Linked DNA regions of Pokkaliibacter sp. MBI-7. The protein of the gene in region 2 interacts with the protein of the main gene of each other region in a pairwise test. Links are inferred from orthologs where the notes say so. Each region holds a gene or a part of one and is shown on either strand. Other genes may lie near its edges. The genes, in order: eno and rpe.

Region 1 (5,410 bases), 3.2 Mb from region 2 along the record:
ACCCTACCTAGGTATCTGTCTGGGAATGCAGGTAGCGGTTATCGAGTTTGCCCGTAACGTTGCCAAGCTGGAAGGCGCCAACAGCACTGAATTCAAACCCAAAGGGCCACATCCCGTTGTTGCTTTGATTACTGAATGGGTCGCAGAAGACGGTTCAGTCGAGATGCGTGACGAGGGCTCTGATCTGGGCGGCACCATGCGCCTGGGTGGTCAGGAGTGCCGTCTACTTGAAGGTACTCAGGCTTACAAATGCTACGGTAGCGATGTCATTAGTGAACGTCACCGTCATCGTTACGAATTTAACAATAACTATCTGGGTCGTTTGACCAATGCAGGTCTGACCATTTCCGGTCGCTCAATGGATGGCGCGTTGGTCGAAGTGGTTGAAGTGCCTGATCATCCCTGGTTTGTGGCCTGCCAATTCCACCCTGAGTTCACCTCTACTCCTCGCGATGGTCATCCGCTGTTTACAGGTTTCATCCAGGCCGCGGTGGACTATTCGGACAAACAATAAAATACTAACGGGCTCCCCAGAGGTATAACCTCTGGGGCAGGCTGTATCGGACTGGTTCGACAACTTTGCCGGGAACTCATAGAGTGAGCATCCCCCGGATTTTATCAGCCACCTTTTAACAGGGAGCAGAGATTGGTATGACTCAAATCGTCGATATCAAAGCACGTGAAGTTTTGGATTCCCGCGGCAATCCCACTGTCGAAGCGGATGTAATTCTGTCCTGTGGCACTGTTGGCAGTGCCTGTGCCCCTTCTGGCGCATCGACTGGTTCGCGCGAAGCGCTTGAGCTGCGTGATGGCGATAAGAGCCGTTATCTAGGCAAAGGTGTTCTTACCGCAGTGAAGGGTATCAACACTGAAATTCGCGCAGCCTTGCTGGGCAAGGATGCGGTGAATCAGCGTGAAATCGATAACATCATGCTGGCCCTTGATGGGACCGAGAACAAAGCCCGCCTTGGCGCCAATGCTATTCTGGCTGTTTCTCTGGCATGTGCCAAAGCAGCGGCTGCCGCCAGGAATATCCCGCTGTATCAGCATATCGCCGATATTAACGGTACCCCTGGTGTGTACTCCATGCCTGTACCTATGATGAACATCCTCAATGGTGGAGAACATGCTGACAACAACGTGGACATTCAGGAGTTCATGGTACAGCCTGTAGGCGCTCCAAGCTTTGCTGAAGCACTGCGCTACGGTGCAGAGATTTTCCATAACCTGAAAAAGGTCTTGTCTGAGCGCGGCCTGAATACTGCGGTCGGTGATGAGGGTGGATTTGCGCCTAATCTGGGTTCCAACGAAGAAGCGCTGGTTGTCATTCAGGAGGCGGTGGCCCGCGCTGGGTATCAGCTGGGTGACAACATCACCCTGGCGCTGGACTGTGCTTCTTCTGAGTTCTATAAAGATGGTCAGTATCAGCTTTCTGGCGAAGGTAAGACCTTTGATTCTGCGGGCTTCGTGAACTATCTGGATGATCTGTCGCAGAAATATCCTATCGTTTCTATCGAAGACGGTCTGGATGAGTCTGACTGGGCAGGTTGGGCGATTCTGACCCAACAGATTGGTACCCGCGTTCAGTTGGTTGGTGATGACCTGTTTGTAACCAATACCAAGATCCTGAAAGAAGGCATTGAGAAGAGTATCGGCAACTCCATTCTGATCAAGTTCAACCAGATCGGTTCGCTGTCTGAAACGCTTGATGCGATCAAAATGGCCAAAGAGGCTGGATATACCGCAGTAATCTCTCACCGTTCAGGTGAGACTGAAGACACCACTATTGCTGATCTGGCAGTGGGTACCGCTGCCGGGCAGATCAAGACAGGTTCTTTGTGCCGTTCTGATCGTGTATCCAAGTACAACCGTCTTCTGCGTATCGAGGAAGAACTGGGCGACAAAGCTGTTTATCGCGGTCGTTCAGAGATCAAAGGTCAGGCATAAGCCTGATTGAATTAAAAAGGGGAGCTCAGCTCCCCTTTTTTGCTTTCTCAAAACGGTTACCTGCAACTTGACAGTGGGAACTTACTTCCCTGAAGGTTGGGGGTTGGTTAGCATAAGGCTTTATTTTGTCCTGCTTCTTTGTTCAGGCTTGGATAAAGGGCAGCATGAGGTGTTCGTAGCGCTAATGAACACAGTGGGAAGCGAAACAAATGAAGCGTCTGGTACTTGTCCTGTTGCTGCTCTGTGCAGGATTGCAATATCGACTCTGGTGGGGAGAGGGGAGTTTGCCGGACCTCTGGGCTCTGAAAGACTCTATACAGCAGCAGCGGCAACTTAACGAGCGTTTGGAACATCGTAACAATTTACTCGAAGCTGAAGTGGATGATCTCAAACAAGGTATGGCTGCCATTGAAGAGCGGGCACGCAGTGAGTTGGGCATGATTCGGGAAGGTGAGACCTATTATTTGTTGTTGGAGCCAGAAAAGCAGCCATGAGTTTGTTACCTGATTGGCGCTATGCCGTATCGATGCCAGCAGTGCAGGGGCAGCTTAAAGTTTCTCCTGAGGACTTTGTAGTTATTGAGGAGCTGGGGTTTGAGCCTGAAGGGCAGGGCGAACACCTTTATGTCTGGGTTGAAAAACGGGAACTCAATACAGATGATGCTGCACGAGTATTAGCCAAGTGGCTCAAGTTGCCGCTGCGTGCTGTCAGCTATTCAGGCATGAAGGATCGTAATGCTCGGACTAGTCAGTGGTTCAGTCTTCATCTGCCTGGCAAAAGCATGCCAGATATAGCAGGCTTTCAGCACGAGAACATGCGTATCCTGCGCTGTGTGCGTCACAGTCGTAAGCTGAAACGTGGGATGCATCTACGCAATCATTTTGAGATTCACCTGCATCAGTTGAGAGGTGAGGTGGGCTCCTTAGCAGAGCGCTTGCAACGCATTGGCCTTGAAGGTGTTCCGAATTATTTTGGTGAGCAGCGCTTTGGGCGAGAGGGCTATAACCTGCAGATGGTTGAGCGGTTATTTGCGGGGGAGCTGGATCGATTATCACCTTATAAGCGCGGGTTGTTTCTATCTACAGCGCGGAGTTTTATTTTTAATCAGGTACTGAGCGAGCGCATAGCTGCTGGCTCCTGGACTACGCTGTTGTCGGGTGAGGCTGTTTATGATCAGGCGAACAATACGGTCTCTATTGTCGAGCAGGTCAGTGAGGGGTTGCTGAGTGCGTGTGCAATGGGACAAGTGGGGCCGACGGGGCCGCTATGGGGTAAGGGATACGGATGCCGCAGTGTCTGTGAGTCATTTGAGCAGGACGTCATATCGCCATGGCTAGCCTGGTGTACCGGTCTTGAGTCTTTCGGTCTTCACCATGAGCGACGAGCGCTACAGTTGCGTCCGGTTAACGTCCAGTCTGATCTGAGGGATGACCGCCTGAGTCTGTCTTTCAGCTTGCCCCGTGGTGGTTTTGCTACCTCGGTGATACGTGAATTGTGCGTTGTGCATGCTCAGTCGGATGCTGGATAATTTTCACTAGCGTTCTCGGTATGAATGCTGTCAAAGATGTCTGTAGTTGGGCCCAATGATCTGTATTCAGGAGTAGGAGTGACTGATTTCCAGTTGGATGGTATTGGTATGACCTCTGCCAGAACTCGCGAGCGAATGATTGCTCGCTTGCTGGAGCAGGGGATAAGCGACCAGGAGGTGTTAGATGTGATGCTTCGCATCCCACGGCACCTTTTTGTCGATGAGGCTTTGGCACATCGTGCCTATGAAGATACCGCACTGCCAATTGGCTATCAGCAGACTTTATCCCAGCCTTATGTGGTCGCCAGAATGACAGAGCTTATTCTGGGGGCCAGAAGAATGGAAAGGGTGCTGGAAGTCGGAACCGGGTCAGGCTATCAGAGTGCCGTGTTGGCCGCTCTGGCAGAACATGTATACACTCTTGAGCGCATCCGCCCCTTGCATGAGCGGACCCGCAAGCGTCTGCAACAGTTGAAAGTTTATAATGTATTTCCTCGTTACTCGGACGGTACAGTCGGATGGCCAGAAAAAGGCCCCTACGATGCAATTCTGGTGACTGCCGCCGCTGAGCAGGTACCGTACGAGCTTCTGGCTCAACTGGCGGAAGGTGGCGTACTGGTTATTCCGGTTGGAGGGCAGGAGGCGCAGTCACTGCGGCGTATCCGTCGTCAGCAAGACCAATATCATGAAGAAATGCTGGAACCTGTTCGATTTGTGCCTCTGCTCAAGGGCCGTCTACGCTAATTGATCTAATGGAATGAATCCCTTTTATGGAACGTATTTTTCTTTTTCTCAAGGGCATGGCTATGGGGGCGGCAGATGTTGTTCCCGGTGTTTCTGGTGGAACGATTGCCTTTATTTCCGGTATCTATGAAGAGTTACTGCTGACCATTCGCAATATCCATCCGCGTCTGTTTTTCTCACTATTTCGCAAAGGGGTGCTGGTCACCTGGCGAGAAGCGAATGGTTCATTTCTGGCAGTACTGCTAGCGGGAATACTGACCAGTATTCTGACTCTGGCCAAAGGTATTAGCTGGTTGCTCGAATTTTATCCTCTATTGATCTGGGGCTTTTTCTTTGGTCTGGTCATGGCATCTTGCCTGCTAATTGCGCGTCAAGTTGAGCGTTGGCGTACTGACACACTTTTGAGTCTCGTGCTGGGTGTACTGCTGGGCTGGATATTAACTCAGGGTTTTGCATTTTCTATGCCTCCAACCTCGTTCAATTTGTTTATTGGTGGTGCGATAGCCATCTGCGCGATGATCCTGCCCGGCATTTCTGGCAGTTTCATATTGCTTATTTTAGGACTCTATCAACCCGTCCTGTCGGCGGTTAAACAGCTCCAGTTCTCGACGCTCTTAATCTTTGTCTGTGGTTGCGTTACCGGATTAATGGGCTTTTCACGTGTGCTCAGCTGGTGCTTGCAACATTATCGTGCAATGACTCTGGCGATTTTGACGGGCTTTATGGTGGGTTCGTTAGGGAAAGTGTGGCCATGGAAGATTACCCGGGCCTATCGGCTCGATAGTCATGGTCAGTCTGTGCCTTTATTACAAGACAGTGTATTGCCTCACTCTTATCAAGGGTTGACGGGCCAGGCCCCGATGACGTTTGCGGTGCTGGCTCTGATGTTGCTGGGAGTGATGGTTGTTTTGGGATTGTCCAGAGCCGCTTCTGTTCAGGAGGCGCGTGGTTGATGTCTAACATAGCAATAAGAGGTTTGGTACTGGTGATGTTGATGCTGCTTGCAGGCTGCTCTAGCAACAGCAAATATGCACCAGTCAGCGATCTTTCTGCCCGTGCTCATGCGGGTGATGTTGCCGGTAAACATGTGGTCAAGACAGGCGAGACTCTGTACTCAATCGCCTATCGCTATGGTCGTGATTACAAGGAGCTGGCACGTCAGAACAGCATACCGGCACCGTACACTATCTA
Region 2 (16,120 bases):
CGCTGTGCTGCATCCCGATTCTGCGTGGACAGCGTCCACAGCTGAGTGCTGAGATGACCGCCGTGGTAGTGACATTCCTGTGCGTGCTGGGGGCTTATGCCCACCTCTTTGTTGAGGTGCCTGCACTGGCCATCACCGCCAGCCTGATTATGCCTTTACTGGCTGCATCACAGCTGCGTCGGCCCGGCGTTGCCGTAGTGGTGCTGGCAGTGGGTGTTGCCATCGTTGCCTGGCAGGTCTGGCCACAGGAAATGGCTTACTGACCGGTGACGTCTGGCCTGTTATGGCGAGAGCACTGATTGTGAGAGAAGTAAAAAGGCGGGAGTGTGATCCCGCCTTTTTTATTACTGCGTTACCGCTCTGCCGGCAGGGTCGTGAAGACGATCCCGGCCTGGCAATCAACGACGGTACAGGGTCTGAACCAGATGGTAGCCAAACTGGGTTTTGACCGGGCCGTGTACTTCCAGTACGGCTTCCTTGAATACGACATCATCAAAGGGTTTGACCATCATACCGGGGCGGAACTCGCCCAGATCACCACCCTGCTTGCCTGACGGGCAGGTTGAGTGCTTTTTGGCCAGAGTGGCAAAGTCTTCACCTTTGGCGATACGCTCCTTCAGCTGTTCGGCTTCTTCCTTGCTTTTGACCAGAATATGACGGGCGCTTGCTACGGGCATGGTGTTCTCCTCTCAGTTACAACGGGGAATGTCAATTTGCCCAGCAGGATACCTGCAGCATTCTGGTGAGACAAATCACAGCTGGTGCTCATCACTTCCTTGAGGCAGCATTGGGCCAATATCAACTGTCAGTCCAGAGGTATGCCATGCAGGAGCAAGGTATCTTAATCGGTGGAAGTCTGAGCAGCGGTATGGCTCAGGAAACCCTGCCCGTCCTTCAGTTGAATCCTCGTTATGCCAACCGACATGGTCTGGTCGCCGGTGCGACGGGAACAGGCAAAACCGTCACTATCCAGGGGCTGGCCGAACGCTTTTCCCGCCTGGGAGTCCCGGTATTCGTCGCCGATGTGAAAGGGGATCTGTCCGGTATAGCGGCTCCCGGCAAGCCTCACCCCAAGGTGGCGGAGCGGGTAACCAAGCTGGGCCTGCAGGACTTTCAGTTTGCCGAGTGCCCGGCGGTATTCTGGGACGTCCTTGGGGAGAAGGGCTTTCCGGTACGGGTCAGCCTGTCTGAGCTGGGACCGCAGTTACTGGCCCGGTTGCTGGAACTGAATGACACCCAGGAAGGAGTGCTGACGCAGGCCTTTGAATATGCCGATGACGAAGGCATGTTGATGCTGGACCTCAATGACCTGAAAACCACCCTCAACTATCTGGCCGAGCATAATCCCACTGCAGATCAGGGCTATACTCGCATTGCCAAATCCACGGTCAGTGCCATTCTGCGTCGATTATTACTGCTGGAAAGAGAGGGGGCAGAGCAGTTTTTTGGTGAACCGGCGCTGCAGATTGAGGATTTGATCCGCTGTGATGACAACGGTCAGGGTATCGTCAATGTGCTGGCGGCGGAGAAGCTGATCCAGACACCGCGCATTTACTCCACCTTTCTGCTGTGGCTGCTGTCGGAGCTGTTCGAGAATCTGCCGGAGGTGGGAGATCAGCCCAAGCCCCGGTTTGTATTCTTTTTCGATGAGGCTCATCTGCTGTTCAACGGTGCTCCCAGGGCCTTTGTTGAAAAGGTGGAGCAGGTCGTCAGACTGATTCGCTCCAAGGGCGTCGGCATCTATTTCATCAGCCAGAGCCCCGCGGATATCCCCGATGTGATTCTGGGGCAGCTGGGCAATCGCATTCAGCATGCACTGCGTGCCTATACCCCCAAGGATCAGAAAGCCGTGCGTGTGGCGGCGCAGACCTTTCGCAGCAATCCTGCTCTGGACACGGAAACGGTCATTACCGAGCTGGGGGTGGGCGAGGCGCTGGTGTCGGTGCTGGAGCATGACGGTGTGCCGGGCATGGTGCAGCGTACCCTGATTGCCCCACCGGCGACACAGATTGGACCGCTGGACGATGGCACACGCAAGCAACTGAATGCGCTTGATGCGCTGGCCGGAAAATACGAAACACCTGTCGACCCGCATTCTGCCCATGAAATCCTGCAGCAGAGGATGCACCAGCAGGTGGCTCAGCACGCCACGACAGCCCCGACGAGCACCGCAGGGCGCAGTGCCGGACGGCAACGTGAGTCAGTCGCTGAGTCGTTCATGAAGAGCATTGCCCGGGCCGTGGGCAGCCAGCTGGGGCGACAGATTATTCGCGGTGTATTGGGGTCCATTCTCAAGCGATAGTCAGCACGGGGAGCCACGGCATTGGTCGTGGCTCCCGGCTGCTGCGATCTGCTACAGCAGTACTCAGTATTTGCGGTGGTTGCTGAAGAAGTCGAAGGTCTGAGGCAGGGCGCCGACCCAGGCATTGGTATTGTCGGCATTGGGTACCTTGATCAGCCGCGCATCGACTCCGGCACGGCGGGCCTGGTTGTACAGATCCTCAACCGCATTGGCGGGGGTATAACGGTCCTTTTCGCCCTGAATGTAAAGGGCTGCCACGTGGTTGGCTGCAAGAGCGCTGAAAGGATAGCTGGCGGCAGTGATCGCACCGCTGGCAGGGGCGATCGCGGCCCATTCATTGGGATATTTGGCTGCCAGATGCTGGGCGCCGATGCTGCCCATGCCATAGCCCATCAGATAGACCCGTGAGGCATCAATATTCATTTCCCGTTTGACCTTGGCGAGGGTGCTCATGACGGCCACTTCACTGAGGTAATTGCTTTGCGGGTTGGGGATGGTGATGCCACTCATGCCGTCTTTGGCGGCGAAGGTCTGCACGATAGGGTATGTGCTGCCGTAACCCGCGGTGCTGTCATAGCCCAGCGGGGCGACTACGATATAGCCTTTCTTCTCTGCCAGTTCTGCCAGCTGTCTGGCCATGAACGGACCATTCTCATCGGCACCGCTTGGGTGTAGCACCACGACCAGAGGGAAGGACACACTGCCGTTATAGGTACTGGGTACAAAAGCGCGGTAGCGAGGGCTTTCTGCAACCTGCTTGGCAGCCTGCTGCTCGGGTGTCAGGTTTTGCTGCCCTGCAGTCACCGTCGTGCGCGTCTCTGCTTTGGCTGGCAGCTCCGTCATCTGGCATTTCAGGTCACAGGTACTGCTGCTTTCCGCAGCATAAGCGGTGGTGATGCCGGTGGCCATGATTCCCAGTGTCAAAGCCAACAGCGTCGGACGTATAGACATAACATTGCTCCTTGCACAGCTTGCAGTGAGTAGGTCGGAGGGGGCTGCTCTCATGCAGCGCTCCTGAGCGGACGGCGCATCCTTGTACTACTCGGGCGACCGAATCCAGCGATACTACTACTCACCGGCGTTGTCGAAAAAGACGCTGCCATATACGGACAGCCTTTGCTGACGTGTGTCGGCTCCGTTAACAGGCTGACCGACACAACCGCAGGTGAGTGTTACATGGGGAGCAAGTATAGACGGCTCAAGCTGATGCAACAGCTCGGCACAAAACGTTGGGAGTGGAAAAGGTCCGCTGCGTAATGTGTCAGCGGTTTGCCCGTTGCTTACTTGGTGTGTTGTGCCAGATAACGATCCAGCGCATTGGCAAACTGCTGACGATCATTGGCATTCAGCGTCGCAGGCCCTCCCGTGTGGATGCCGCTGGAGCGCAGGGTTTCCATAAAGTCACGCATGTTGACCCGGGCCCGAACATTCTCCCTGGTATACAACTCACCACGGGGGTTGAGCGCCAGTGCCCCTTTATCGATGACTTCTGCCGCCAGGGGCAGGTCAGCGGTAATGACCAGATCACCTTTCTCCACTCGCTGGACAATTTCATGGTCGGCGACGTCAAACCCTGCCGCGACCTGAATGGCGCGAATAAAGCGCGAGCCGGGGACACGCAGGGGCTGGTTGGCAACCAGTGTCGTTTGTACCTGCTTGCGCTCCGCAGCACGAAACAGGATTTCCTTGATGACATTGGGGCAGGCGTCAGCGTCAACCCAGATAGCCATTGGCAGACCTCGATAGAAACAGGATCAGGGGTGTACTCACGATTTCAGCGGCCTGCTGGCTCGCGCGAGGGTGAATACATTCTGAACGGCGTTAAACAGGGCATTCAGGGTAGCGGATTTGCTGTCCGGCTGCATGGCCAAACTGCGATGGACGCTGAGCTGAATGCATTTGCTGACCGCATGGTCAAAAAGTGCTTGGTGCTGCGCTGCACCTTGGTTAATCTGGCTGACCCGCCAGCCTGTGCTGGCCGCTGTAAATGAAGCGTGACTGTCCGTCAGGATTGCCAATCAAGCTATAGGAGTGCCAATGAAGCCTTCCACCGATCCCCAGTTGCTGGCACAGATGAAGGCTGTAGCCAAGGCGGCTGCCAGCCGGGCCTATATTCCCTACAGTCACTTTCCTGTCGGGGCGGCGCTGTTACTGGCTGATGGCCAGATCGTGCCGGGCTGCAATGTGGAGAATATCTCCTATGGCCTTGGCAACTGTGCCGAGCGTACAGCGATTTTCAGTGCCATTGCTCAGGGCCATGCGCACGCTGAGTTTGTCTCCATGCTGATTTACATGCCGGGCGATACGCTCTATTCACCCTGCGGCGCCTGCCGGCAGGTCATGGTGGAGTTCTTCCCCGGAGAGCGTGAAGTCATCGCCACCTGTGACAGTAATGCCATTCAGGTATGGACCATGGCTGAATTGCTGCCTGCCAGCTTCAGTAGTTTCACAACACCCTGAGCCGTGCAGAAGAAGCCCGCCAGACGGGCTTCAGCTGGCCTGTTTGGGGCGCGGATCGACAGGTTGTTCCTGCTGACGGGTTTTCAGCCAGCCTCTGACCCGCTGTACCAGAAACGCCCAGTCTTCCGCCGGATTGCCGGGGCGCGGTTGCAGGCGAATCTGCTCAAAGGCCAGCTTGCCGTAGCGACGGGCATTGTCGCGGCGCATCTTGGCTTGCAGGTTGTTGCGATCCCCGTGATAAAGATCGAGCACAGGGGCGTCCAGCCCGGCGAGCGTCGCCATGATATCGATCTTGTCGGTATCGCCCGGATCACGCACATCGATCATCACCAGCGTAGACTGGTTATCTCCCTTCCCGGCCAGATAGCGGGCGGCCTGCGCAGCCCCGGTGCCGATGCCCACGACAACAATCTTTTCTGCCCCCTGAGCGCGCAGATAGTCCTCTGCTTTCTGGATACGCTGATTGATCACTTCAACATAGTTCGGCTTGGGCTTTTCTTCTGTTGCCGCTGGCGCTGCGGGGGCCGCAGGTGCCGCCTGCTCGGGCAGTGGCGTCGCGGCCGCCGGCGGTTCTGTTGGTTTGGATTCTGCCGGTGTAGCCTGACCTGCCTGTCCCTGTTCGGCCTGCTTTTTCAGCTCATCGACTGTGCTCAGGACAGGCATGGTGCGTTCCGGAATCACCATGTCAGGCACCGGCGGGATGGCAATACTGAGACTGTCCCAGCCGTAATCGGGTAAGCGCAGACGCAATGCGTGAATCGGGCCGGGCCAGTCAGGATGGGTGCCGTCATCGGGCACAACAATGATTCCGCCCGACAGCAGGGCCGTGTTGTGCGCAACAAACAGACCAAGATACTGATCCGGTGCTTCACCGAGGGTCAGTACCTGCGTAGGAGGATGCTCCTGCTTGGCCAGCGCGGCGATCTGTTCTGTCACTGGGTCCAGCATCACCCGCTGAGCAGGAGCCTGATCGGCAGCAGGAGCACTCCCGCCACTCTGACCATTGGCATCTGTTGCAGGCGGCGTGGTGCTGGCGGGATCGCTGGCCGGTGTGCCTGCCGATTCTGCTCTGACCAGTGCCGACCCTAACACCAGACAAAGCAGGATTGCGCCTGCACCCCCCAGGCTTTTGACGTACAATGACGCCCTGTTCAGCCAGGCTCCCGGCGGCATCGCCGGAGTTGTGTTGCGGGCATGGCGTTTGGCGCGTAAACCAGTCTCCACCTCTACCGTGGCGGTCGGTTGGGTGTTGAGCGCAGCGCAAGTGCGACCAGAGTCTGAGGTATTACCGGCCAGGCGCCGAACATCTGATTTTTGCCAACGAGTCCGAGAAAGAGTGGAACGCCTTACCATGACTGACTACCTGATTGCGCCATCGATTCTCTCTGCTGATTTTGCCCGTCTGGGGGAAGAAGTGGATGCTGTACTGGCTGCGGGCGCGGATATCGTCCACTTCGACGTGATGGACAACCACTACGTGCCTAACCTTACCATCGGACCCATGGTGTGCAAGGCTTTGCGCAACTATGGCATCACCGCGCCCATCGATGCGCATCTGATGGTGAAGCCGGTTGATCGCATCATCGGCGACTTTATCGAAGCGGGCGCTACCTATATCACCTTCCACCCTGAAGCCTCCGAGCATATCGACCGCTCCCTGCAGCTGATCCGCGATGGAGGCTGCAAATCAGGTCTGGTGTTCAACCCGGCCACGCCTCTGCATGTGCTTGAACACGTGCTGGATAAGGTCGACATGATCCTGCTGATGTCGGTTAACCCAGGCTTCGGCGGGCAGAAGTTTATCCCTGGTACGCTGGCCAAACTGCGTCAGGCTCGCCAGTTGATTGATGCATCCGGGCTGCCCATCCGTCTGGAAATCGATGGCGGAGTCGGTGTCGCCAACATCGGTGAAATTGCCGCGGCCGGCGCAGACACTTTCGTGGCGGGTTCTGCCATTTTCAACAGCCCTGATTACAAGGCCACGATTGATGCCATGCGTCTGGAGCTGGCCAAACAGCAAGCCGTGTAACCGAATCCCTGTCCATGGTCTGCCGGGCGTCGGCGCAGATAACGGTGAATTGACCCTGACGCTCGGTGGATAGTTCAATGCTGCTGTTGTGATTACGCTGCGCAGTGGTGATTGCGCTGTGCTGTAGACAGCATTGTCTGAGCTGGATGCTTACCTGTCAGCCACGTGCCGCCAGCACCTGCGGTCGTGGCGTCGTTGCTGAGGTGCGAGGATCAAGGATCATGATTGCCCAGTTGTTTCCGGTCACTGCCTGCCGTGCGGTTCTGTTTGATCTCGATGGCACGCTGGTAGACTCAGTACCTGATCTGGCGGCGGCTGTGGACGGCATGCTGCGCCAGCTGCAACTACCTGAAGCGGGTGAGAGCCAGGTACGCAACTGGGTGGGTAATGGCATGGTCAATCTGATCCAGCGCGCCCTCACCGGCGATATTCACTTTGCTCCTGATCACCCCGCATTACAGCGTTTTGACGAGGCGCTGCCGTTGTTCCAGAGCAGCTACGATGCCAGCAATGGCCAGTTCAGCCGCCTCTATGAGGGCGTTGCTGTTGGTCTGCGGGCACTGCAGCAACAGGGGCTGCGACTGGCCGTCGTTACCAACAAGCCTGAACGCTTCACCCTGCCGCTGCTGGAGCAACTGGGTATCGCTGACTGCTTTAGCGTGATTATCGGCGGCGATACCCTGCCACAACGTAAGCCTGATCCAGCCCCCTTGCTGGAAGCCGCCCGCCGACTGCAGGTGGAGCCTGCTGCCTGCCTGATGGTGGGGGATTCCCGTCATGATATTGAAGCTGCCCGCAATGCCGGTATGAAAGTGGTCGCGGTGCCTTACGGCTATAACCACGGTGATGACATCAGCCTGAGCCAGCCGGATCAGCTGGTCAGTCGGATTGATCAGCTGGTGGCCTGAGTGCCAGTGACCAGCAACTTGTTGAAAATCATGTGGCTAGAGATGTGTAGTGCTTTTGCAGGCAATAGGGAGCCGTTTTATGACACCAGAGACTAAAGCACGCCAACTGATTGACCAAAAGCTGGAGCTGGCGGGCTGGGTCATTCAAGACATGAAGCAGCTCAACCTCGGCGCTGGCGTCGGCGTAGCCGTGCGCGAGTACCCCACTGATACCGGTCCGGCGGATTACGTGCTGTTTGTTAATCGCACGGCGGTAGGCGTGATTGAAGCTAAAAAAGACGCTGCAGGCGAAAACCTCACCGTTACCGAAAGCCAAACAGAGCGCTATGCCACTGCGACGCTAAAATGGCGCAAAGACAGCACGCCACTGCGATTTTTGTTCGAAGCTACCGGCCAGATCATCCGATTTACCGACGGTGCTGACCCCATACCGCGCTCTCGCGAACTTTTTCATTTTTTCAAACCAGAAACACTCGCCACATGGTTAGCGCAGCCCCCCTTACCCAGCGGAGCGATAAATAGCCTGCGCCGTCGCTTGGCCGAACAAATGCCACCGCTACCGGAACGCAACCTGCGCGATTGCCAAATCAGCGCCGTCACCGGTCTGGAAAAATCGCTGGCGCTGAACAAGCCTCGCGCCCTTGTGCATATGGCCACCGGCGCCGGTAAAACCTTTACCGCTATCACTTCTGTGTATCGCCTGCTCAAATTCGGCGGTGCTAAGCGCATTCTCTTTCTCGTGGATACCCGCAATCTCGGCAAGCAGGCCCATCAGGAATTTATGGCCTACACCCCGCCGGATGATGGTCGCAAATTCACTGAACTCTACAACGTACAGCGGCTGGCCTCGCCCAATATTGACCCTCATTCGCAGGTGTGTATCAGCACCATCCAGCGCATGTATTCCATTTTGAGTGGCGAGCCCATTGATGAATCGGCCGAAGATGTGTCACTCAATGAAGTGCAGCAAACCGCCAAGCAGGAAAAGTGGGTGCGCTACAACGCGGCGGTACCGGTGGAAACTTTCGATTTCATCATCATCGACGAATGTCACCGCAGCATTTACAACCTGTGGAAACAGGTGCTCGATTACTTTGATGCCAGCCTGATTGGCCTTACCGCCACCCCCGACAAACGCACCTTCGGCTTTTTTAACGAAAATATCGTTGCCGAATACAGCTACGAAAATTCGGTCGCCGATGGCGTAAACGTCGGTTACGACGTCTACGAAATTGAAACCGAGTTCACCGCCGCAGGCAGCGTGGTCAAACAAGGTTGGTGGGTTGATCATCGGGATCGAGCCACTCGTAAGAAGCGCTGGGGGGAAACGGAGGAGGAAATTGCTTACACAGGTAAAGACCTCGACAAATCGGTGGTCAACCCAAGCCAAATTCGCAACGTCATCCAGGCCATGAAATCCGCAGTGGAAACGCAGATATTTCCGGCGCGTAAAGAAACACCCAAAACCCTGATTTTCGCCAAAACCGACAGCCATGCTGACGACATTATCAACATGGTGCGCGAGGTCTATGGTCAGGGGAATGCCTTCTGCAAAAAGGTCACCTACCGCGCTGAAGAAGATGCCGACAGCATCCTGTCCAGCTTTCGTAACGACTACAACCCGCGCATCGCCGTCACCGTGGATATGATCGCCACCGGCACCGACGTAAAACCGCTGGAAGTGCTGTTGTTTATGCGGGATGTGCGCAGTAAGGGCTATTACGAGCAAATGAAAGGCCGTGGCGTGCGTTCGCTCGATGGCGACAGCCTTAAGCGCGTCAGCAACTCGGCCTCCGGCGCCAAAACCCGCTTTGTGTTGATTGATGCTGTGGGCGTAGAAAAATCCCTGAAAACCGAAAGCCGTCCGCTGGAAAAGAAACCCGGCATCGCCATGAAGGACCTGATGCAAGGTGTGGCCATGGGCAGCCGTGATGATGACACCTTGCTATCGCTGGCCAACCGCTTGGTGCGTCTGGCCAAACAACTGGATGACAAAGCCAAGGCGCGCATTGAAAAAGCCAGCGGCGGTATTCCTGTGGGCGAACTCGGCAAGGGCTTGATTGCCGCGCTCGACCCCGATGCCATTGTGCAAACCGCCTTGGCCACCGCCAAAGCCAAGGGAATTACCCGCAGTGAAGACACCTTACTGCCCGAAGAACTTGCTGCCGCCCGCGCCGAGCGCGTGGCCGCTGCCTGTGCGCCCTTTGACAAACCCGAATTGCGCGATGAAATTGAAAGCGCCCGCCGCGAGCGCGAGCAAATCATCGACCACATCAACCTCGACCAAGTGACCTTTCGCGGCTTTTCCGAACAAGCCGAAGCGCAAGCCAAAGCGGTGATTCAAACCTTTGCTGACTACATCAAACAGCACAAAGACGAAATTGCCGCCCTGGGCTTTTTTTACCAACAACCCTACCAGCGCCGCGCACTCACCTTTGACATGCTCGAAGAACTCCACGAACACCTGAGCAAACCGCCACTCATGCTCACCACCGAGCGCCTGTGGAGCGCCTATGCACGGGTGCAAACCAGCGCCGTCAAAGGCGCCGATAAAAAACGCCAGCTCACCGATTTGGTCAGTTTGGTGCGCTTTGCCTTGGGCCTCGATGGAGAGCAGGGCGAACTCAAACCCTTTGCCGACGAAGTGGATAAACGCTTCCAAGCCTGGATCTTCCGCCACAACGCCCAACGCGGCACCGCCTTTACCCCCGAGCAAACCGAATGGCTGCGGTTGATGAAAGACCATATCGCGAGCAGTTGCTCTATTAGCCGCGACGATTTTGATTACGCCGAACTGGCCGACAAAGGCGGCTTACAAAAAGTCTGGGGCCTGTTTGGTAAGGAGTTGGATACTTTGATAAATGAAATGAATGGGGAGTTGGTGGCGTGAGTGAGTTTAACTTGCCACTAGGTTGGACTGAAACAACACTGGGCAACACTTTAATTTCAGTTATTGGAGGCGGTACGCCATCTCGCAAAGTGCCAGCCTACTTCGATGGGCATATACCTTGGTTTACCGTCAAAGATATGAAGGCATTGAGGCCTAATGATGCCGAGGAGCATATTTCTGAAGAAGCCATTGCAGACAGTGCCACGAACCTCATTCCGGCAAACACATTAATTGTTGCTACACGCATTGCCCTCGGTAGGGCGATACGTCCTACTGTGGCGTGCGCAATTAACCAAGATTTAAAAGCTCTTGTGCTTGGTAATGGGATCAGTTCAGATTTTCTACTTTATTGGGTTGGTGCTAACCAGCGAGTGATTCAAGACTTAGGTTCAGGCACAACTGTGAGCGGTATTCGACTAGAAGCATTGCATGGGCTTCCCTTGCATCTACCGCCAGCCGCCGAACAAACCCGCATCGTCGCCAAACTCGAAGAACTACTCTCCGACCTCGATGCCGGTGTAGCCGAACTCAAAGCTGCGCAACAGAAGCTGGGGCAATACCGGCAATCACTGCTGAAAGCCGCTGTGGAAGGCGCGCTTACTGCTGAGTGGCGAGCCAACAACTCGCCAAAGGAAACCGGCGCGCAACTGCTCGAGCGCATATTGACCGAGCGCCGCGCCCGCTGGGAAGCCAAACAGCTCGCCAAGTTTAAAGAACAAAGCAAAAAGCCCCCTAAAGACTGGCAAAAGAAATACCCTGAGCCGGTGCAGCCGGATACCAGCGACTTACCGGAATTGCCGGAGGGATGGGTTTGGGCGAGCCTGGATCAACTAGTGGCTGAGTCGTCTTACGGTACGTCTGTGAAGTGCAGCTACGAAAGCAATGGTATTCCCGTGCTGCGTATCCCAAACGTAAGTGGTGGAAGCCTTGATCTTCGAGACATGAAATTCTCGAATGTTGATTTAAGTCTGGATAAAGATGCCCCTCTAGCTATTGGCGATGTTCTTGTAATCAGAACCAACGGCAGTATTGGACTGGTGGGGCGCGCGGCAGCAGTGGTTACCGACCTACCAGCACCACATTACTTCGCATCCTATCTGCTGCGGTTGCGTTGTGTCGAAACAACTTGTGTTCACCGTTGGATCTTGGCTGTACTCACGGCCCATACTGGGCGCCGATGGTTAGAGGCTAGGGCTGCGTCGTCCGCTGGCCAGCACAACATTAGTCTTTCCACACTACTAACAATGCCGATACCACTTCCACCTACTACTGAGCAATCTATCGTTCTGGCTGAATTTGAAGCCGGCAACGAAGTAATCAAGCGCCAAGACGAAGCGACGAATTTGTCTCTCGAACAATCCAGCGCCCAACGCCAAAATATCCTCCGTGCCGCCTTTGCGAGTGAATTAGTGCCGCAAGACCCAAATGACGAGCCAGCAAGTGTGCTGCTTGAGCGTATCCGTGCCGAGCGGGCTGCCAAGGAGTCGGTGAAAAAAACGCGTGGGCGTAAAACTAAACGCAGTATTAGATCGGAGTAACTTATGAAAATTGAATCCATTAGGTTACAGAACTTTAAGGCGTTTAAAGATGTGCATCTGAGGGATATTCCATCTTTCATGGTGGTGGTGGGGGCTAATGGCTCCGGCAAATCTACCTTATTCGATGTGTTTGGTTTTTTGCATGACTGCCTCAAGGGTAATGTTCGGCAGGCCTTGGATAAACGTGGCCGGTTTGCAGAAGTATTAAGTCGCGGTTGCGACCCCAAGACAGATTCCATACTGATTGAGCTGCAATACCGCATGGAAATTACCGGAATTGAGCGTTTGGTAACCTACTCGTTAGAAATTGGTGAAAAAAATAATATGCCGGTTGTCCTCAGGGAATTGCTGAGGTACAAGCGGGGGCGTCATGGCAGCCCGTATCACTTTCTCGATTTTTCATGTGGAGAAGGTTACGCCATCATAAACGAGGAAGATTTCAATAAATCGGATGAAGCCCTCGAACGAGAAACACAACAGGTTGCCCCAGATACACTGGCTATTAAGGGGCTTGGACAATTTGAACGATTTAAAGCAGCCAATGCGTTTCGCCGGCTAATTGAAAACTGGCATGTTTCTGACTTCCATATCAGTGCGGCACGTGGGCGTAAAGACGCAGCAGGAGAAACCGAGCATTTATCAGAGTCTGGCGAAAACCTGCCGTTGGTGGCGCGCTACCTTCACGAGCAACACACATCGGTCTTTAAACGTATCTTAGCCACCATGGCGCGACGTGTACCGGGCGTGTCGTCTGTGGAACCCAAGTTAATGGACGATGGCTACCTGACGCTGCGGTTTCAGGATGGCTCTTTTAAAACACCGTTTTTAGATCGTTATGTGTCTGATGGCACAATCAAAATGTTTGCTTACTTGGTGCTGTTGTATGACCCAAAACCACACCCTTTACTGTGTGTAGAAGAGCCAGAAAACCAGCTCTATCCCCGACTCATGACAGAGCTGGCTGAAGAATTTCGAAGCTATGCCAATCGCGGCGGGCAGGTGTTTGTCTCCACCCACTCACCCGACTTTTTAAATGCGTTAGAAATAGAAGAAGTTTGCTGGCTGGTCAAACAACAGGGTTGTACCGAGATTCGCCGCGCCAAGGACAATAAACAAATCGCCGCTTATATCGCCGAGGGTGATCAACTGGGTTATTTGTGGAAACAAGGCTTTTTTGATGGGGTAGATCCGCAATGAAGGAGCTGGTTTTTTTGCTCGAAGAACCCTCCGCCAAGGCCATGCTGGAATCCTTGTTACCGAGAATGCTGAGCGCCGAAATCAGCGTGCGATGTATTCCCTTTGAGGGCAAGCAAGATCTGGAAAAACAGCTGACGCGCAAGATACGCGCTTATCAAAACCCGGAGGCGCGATTCATTGTGTTGCGTGATCTGGATAGTCACCCTGACTGCTTGGCGGTGAAAAACAAATTGCTCGAACTGTGTGTTGAATCCGGCAAGGCGGCTCAATGCATCGTTCGTATTGCCTGCAAGGAGTTGGAGACTTTCTATCTGGCGGATTTACAGGCTGTGGAGGAGGCTCTTCAAATAAAGGGGTTGGCGAAGCAGCAGCAAGTTAAAAAGTTTCGAGCCCCTGATAATTTAGGTAGCCCTAGCGTTGAATTAAAAAAATTAACTAGCCAACGCTATGAAAAAGTCGCCGGTTCACGAGAGATCGGCAAGCTCTTGAACCTAGAAAATGAACGATCACCCAGTTTCCGCAATTTGATTGGCGCAATCCGACGCCTGGAAAACGAACTCATTAACGAGCAAGCATGAATACATCGACCCTAGTCCAGAAAGTCTGGAACTTCTGCCATACACTACGCGACGACGGTGTGGGCTATGGTGATTATCTGGAACAACTCACCTACCTGCTGTTTCTAAAGTTGGCGCATGAATATGCGCAGGAGCCTTATAACCGCGATACCCATATTCCTGATGGGTATGACTGGCCTAACCTTACTTCCAAAGTTGGTGAGCCCTTAGAGCGCCAGTATTTTCGAACGCTCAATAAACTGGGTAGTGAAGACGGTATGCTAGGTGCCATTTTCTTCAAGGCACAAAATAAAATTCAAGACCCCGCCAAGCTTTCAAGGCTAGTGCAGCTCATTGATGCGGAAAGCTGGATAAGCCTCGGTGCTGACACTAAAGGGGATTTGTACGAGGGACTTTTGCAGAAAAACGCAGAAGACACCAAAAGTGGTGCCGGGCAGTACTTTACCCCACGCGCAATCATTGAAGCCATGGTTGCTTGTATAAGACCAGAGCCAATGAAAACCATAGCCGACCCCGCTTGCGGTACTGGCGGCTTCTTTCTAGGAGCATACAACTGGCTAACCCGCCCTGGCTCCAATCTCGATAAACGCCAAAAAGCATTCCTTCGCGATAAGACCTTCCACGGCAATGAAATTGTGCCTAATACACGCCGCATGTGCTTAATGAACTTGTTCTTGCACAATATTGGCGAGTTGGACGGGGAGCCCTCCGTCGAACGCTCAGATGCGCTTATCTCCGAGCCAAAGCTAAAAGTGGATTACGTGCTGGCTAACCCGCCTTTCGGTAAAAAAAGCAGCATGACCATCACCAATGAAGAAGGTGAGGAAGATAAAGAGACGCTCACCTACGAGCGACAAGATTTCTGGGAAACCACCTCGAACAAACAGCTTAATTTTCTACAGCACATCGTCAGCATGCTTAAAGTCGACGGCAAAGCAGCGGTAGTGCTGCCGGATAACGTGCTATTTGAAGGAGGGGCTGGTGAAAAAATCCGCCGCAAGCTGCTGGAGAACTGCGATGTGCACACCATTTTGCGTTTGCCAACAGGTATCTTTTACGCGCAAGGCGTGAAGGCCAACGTGGTGTTCTTCGATGCTAAGCCCAAAGACGGACAAATCCATACCAAGGGGATTTGGTTCTACGATTTGCGCACCAACAAGCACTTCACCCTGAAGACGCGCACGCTCAAGTTGGATGACTTGAAGGATTTCGTGGCGTGCTATAACTCGGAAAACCGTCACGAGCGCCAAGCTACGGAGCGCTTCAAATTCTTCAGCTACGAAGAGCTGATGGCACGGGATAAGGCCAGTCTGGACATCTTTTGGCTGAAAGACGAAAGCCTGGACAACCTTGATGAGTTGCCTCCACCGGATGTGCTGCAGCAGGAAATTATTGAGCATCTTGAGGCTGCATTGGCAGCATTTAGAGAGGTGGCCATCGGTCTTCCGAGACATGCCAGGGATCACTAAGAGGATGTTAACTGCCGTTTTGAAACGGATTTCTTAGCGTTATGTCGTGTTGCCCTGCGCGCAGTGCTGATATAGCCTTGAGGCCTTTGTTTTCAAGGCCTCGCGAACCTGAAGTTATATCGAAACAGGTTATATCGACATAACTGTTGTCGTGTTCCTGTCTGGGTAACAGGCGAGGTGAACGGTGGATAGTCAGAGCGTGAACACGTTCTTAGCAATAACGACTGTGGATACTCAACAGCAACGGCTGTAGATCGTAAGCAGTAACGAGTTGGCTGGTCGGATTTGCCATGATTTTGATGATTGATAACTACGACTCCTTCACCTACAACCTGGTGCAGTATTTGGGGGAGCTGGGAGCCGAAGTGAAGGTGGCGCGCAATGACGCCATCAGCATCGCCGAGATTGAAGCCATGGCACCAGACCAGCTGATGATTTCCCCCGGCCCTTGCACCCCTAATGAAGCGGGTATCTCCCTCGAAGCCATTCGCTACTTTGCTGGCCGTCTTCCTGTGCTGGGCGTGTGCCTGGGGCACCAGAGCATTGGCCAGGTGTTTGGTGGTCAGGTCATCCGCGCCGGTCAGGTTATGCATGGCAAGACCTCACCGGTGCATCATCACCATCTGGGCGTGTTTGCCGGGCTCAGTAATCCGCTGCGCTGCACTCGTTATCATTCTCTGGTGATCGACAAGCACAGCTTGCCCGATTGTCTGGAGGTGACCGCCTGGACTGAACTGCCGGACGGTCAG

Evidence for each region.
Region 1: the proteins of rpe (region 2) and eno interact in binary tests that used the Escherichia coli proteins (3 or more experiments, as listed by UniProt). The link is inferred for Pokkaliibacter sp. MBI-7 from one-to-one orthologs.

Annotation. Positions count from the first base shown.
Region 1 is NZ_JARVTG010000001.1:4,229,306-4,234,715, forward strand. Bases 1-2,799 are described here. They hold eno (phosphopyruvate hydratase), read left to right. Parts: upstream 1-651; coding sequence 652-1,947; downstream 1,948-2,799. Other genes in these bases: QCD60_RS18655 (CTP synthase), read left to right, coding at 1-514; ftsB (cell division protein FtsB), read left to right, coding at 2,157-2,441; QCD60_RS18670 (tRNA pseudouridine(13) synthase TruD), read left to right, coding at 2,438-2,799. Also shown: more of QCD60_RS18670, read left to right, coding at 2,800-3,475; QCD60_RS18675 (protein-L-isoaspartate(D-aspartate) O-methyltransferase), read left to right, coding at 3,584-4,219; QCD60_RS18680 (DUF368 domain-containing protein), read left to right, coding at 4,246-5,172; QCD60_RS18685 (peptidoglycan DD-metalloendopeptidase family protein), read left to right, coding at 5,172-5,410. UniProt on the Escherichia coli protein: Catalyzes the reversible conversion of 2-phosphoglycerate (2-PG) into phosphoenolpyruvate (PEP). It is essential for the degradation of carbohydrates via glycolysis.
Region 2 is NZ_JARVTG010000001.1:1,040,605-1,056,724, reverse strand. Bases 5,110-7,952 are described here. They hold rpe (ribulose-phosphate 3-epimerase), read left to right. Parts: upstream 5,110-6,113; coding sequence 6,114-6,791; downstream 6,792-7,952. Other genes in these bases: QCD60_RS04630 (type I restriction-modification enzyme R subunit C-terminal domain-containing protein), read left to right, coding at 7,779-7,952; QCD60_RS04635 (phosphoglycolate phosphatase), read left to right, coding at 7,013-7,699; QCD60_RS04645 (DUF3530 family protein), read right to left, coding at 5,110-5,986. In the rest of the region: QCD60_RS04675 (hypothetical protein), read left to right, coding at 1-263; QCD60_RS04670 (peptidylprolyl isomerase), read right to left, coding at 399-677; QCD60_RS04665 (helicase HerA-like domain-containing protein), read left to right, coding at 824-2,302; QCD60_RS04660 (dienelactone hydrolase family protein), read right to left, coding at 2,366-3,253; QCD60_RS04655 (YaiI/YqxD family protein), read right to left, coding at 3,583-4,032; QCD60_RS04650 (cytidine deaminase), read left to right, coding at 4,340-4,762; more of QCD60_RS04645, read right to left, coding at 4,793-5,109; more of QCD60_RS04630, read left to right, coding at 7,953-10,589; QCD60_RS04625 (restriction endonuclease subunit S), read left to right, coding at 10,586-12,127; QCD60_RS04620 (AAA family ATPase), read left to right, coding at 12,131-13,324; QCD60_RS04615 (DUF4276 family protein), read left to right, coding at 13,321-13,902; QCD60_RS04610 (class I SAM-dependent DNA methyltransferase), read left to right, coding at 13,899-15,371; QCD60_RS04605 (aminodeoxychorismate/anthranilate synthase component II), read left to right, coding at 15,662-16,120. UniProt on the Escherichia coli protein: Catalyzes the reversible epimerization of D-ribulose 5-phosphate to D-xylulose 5-phosphate.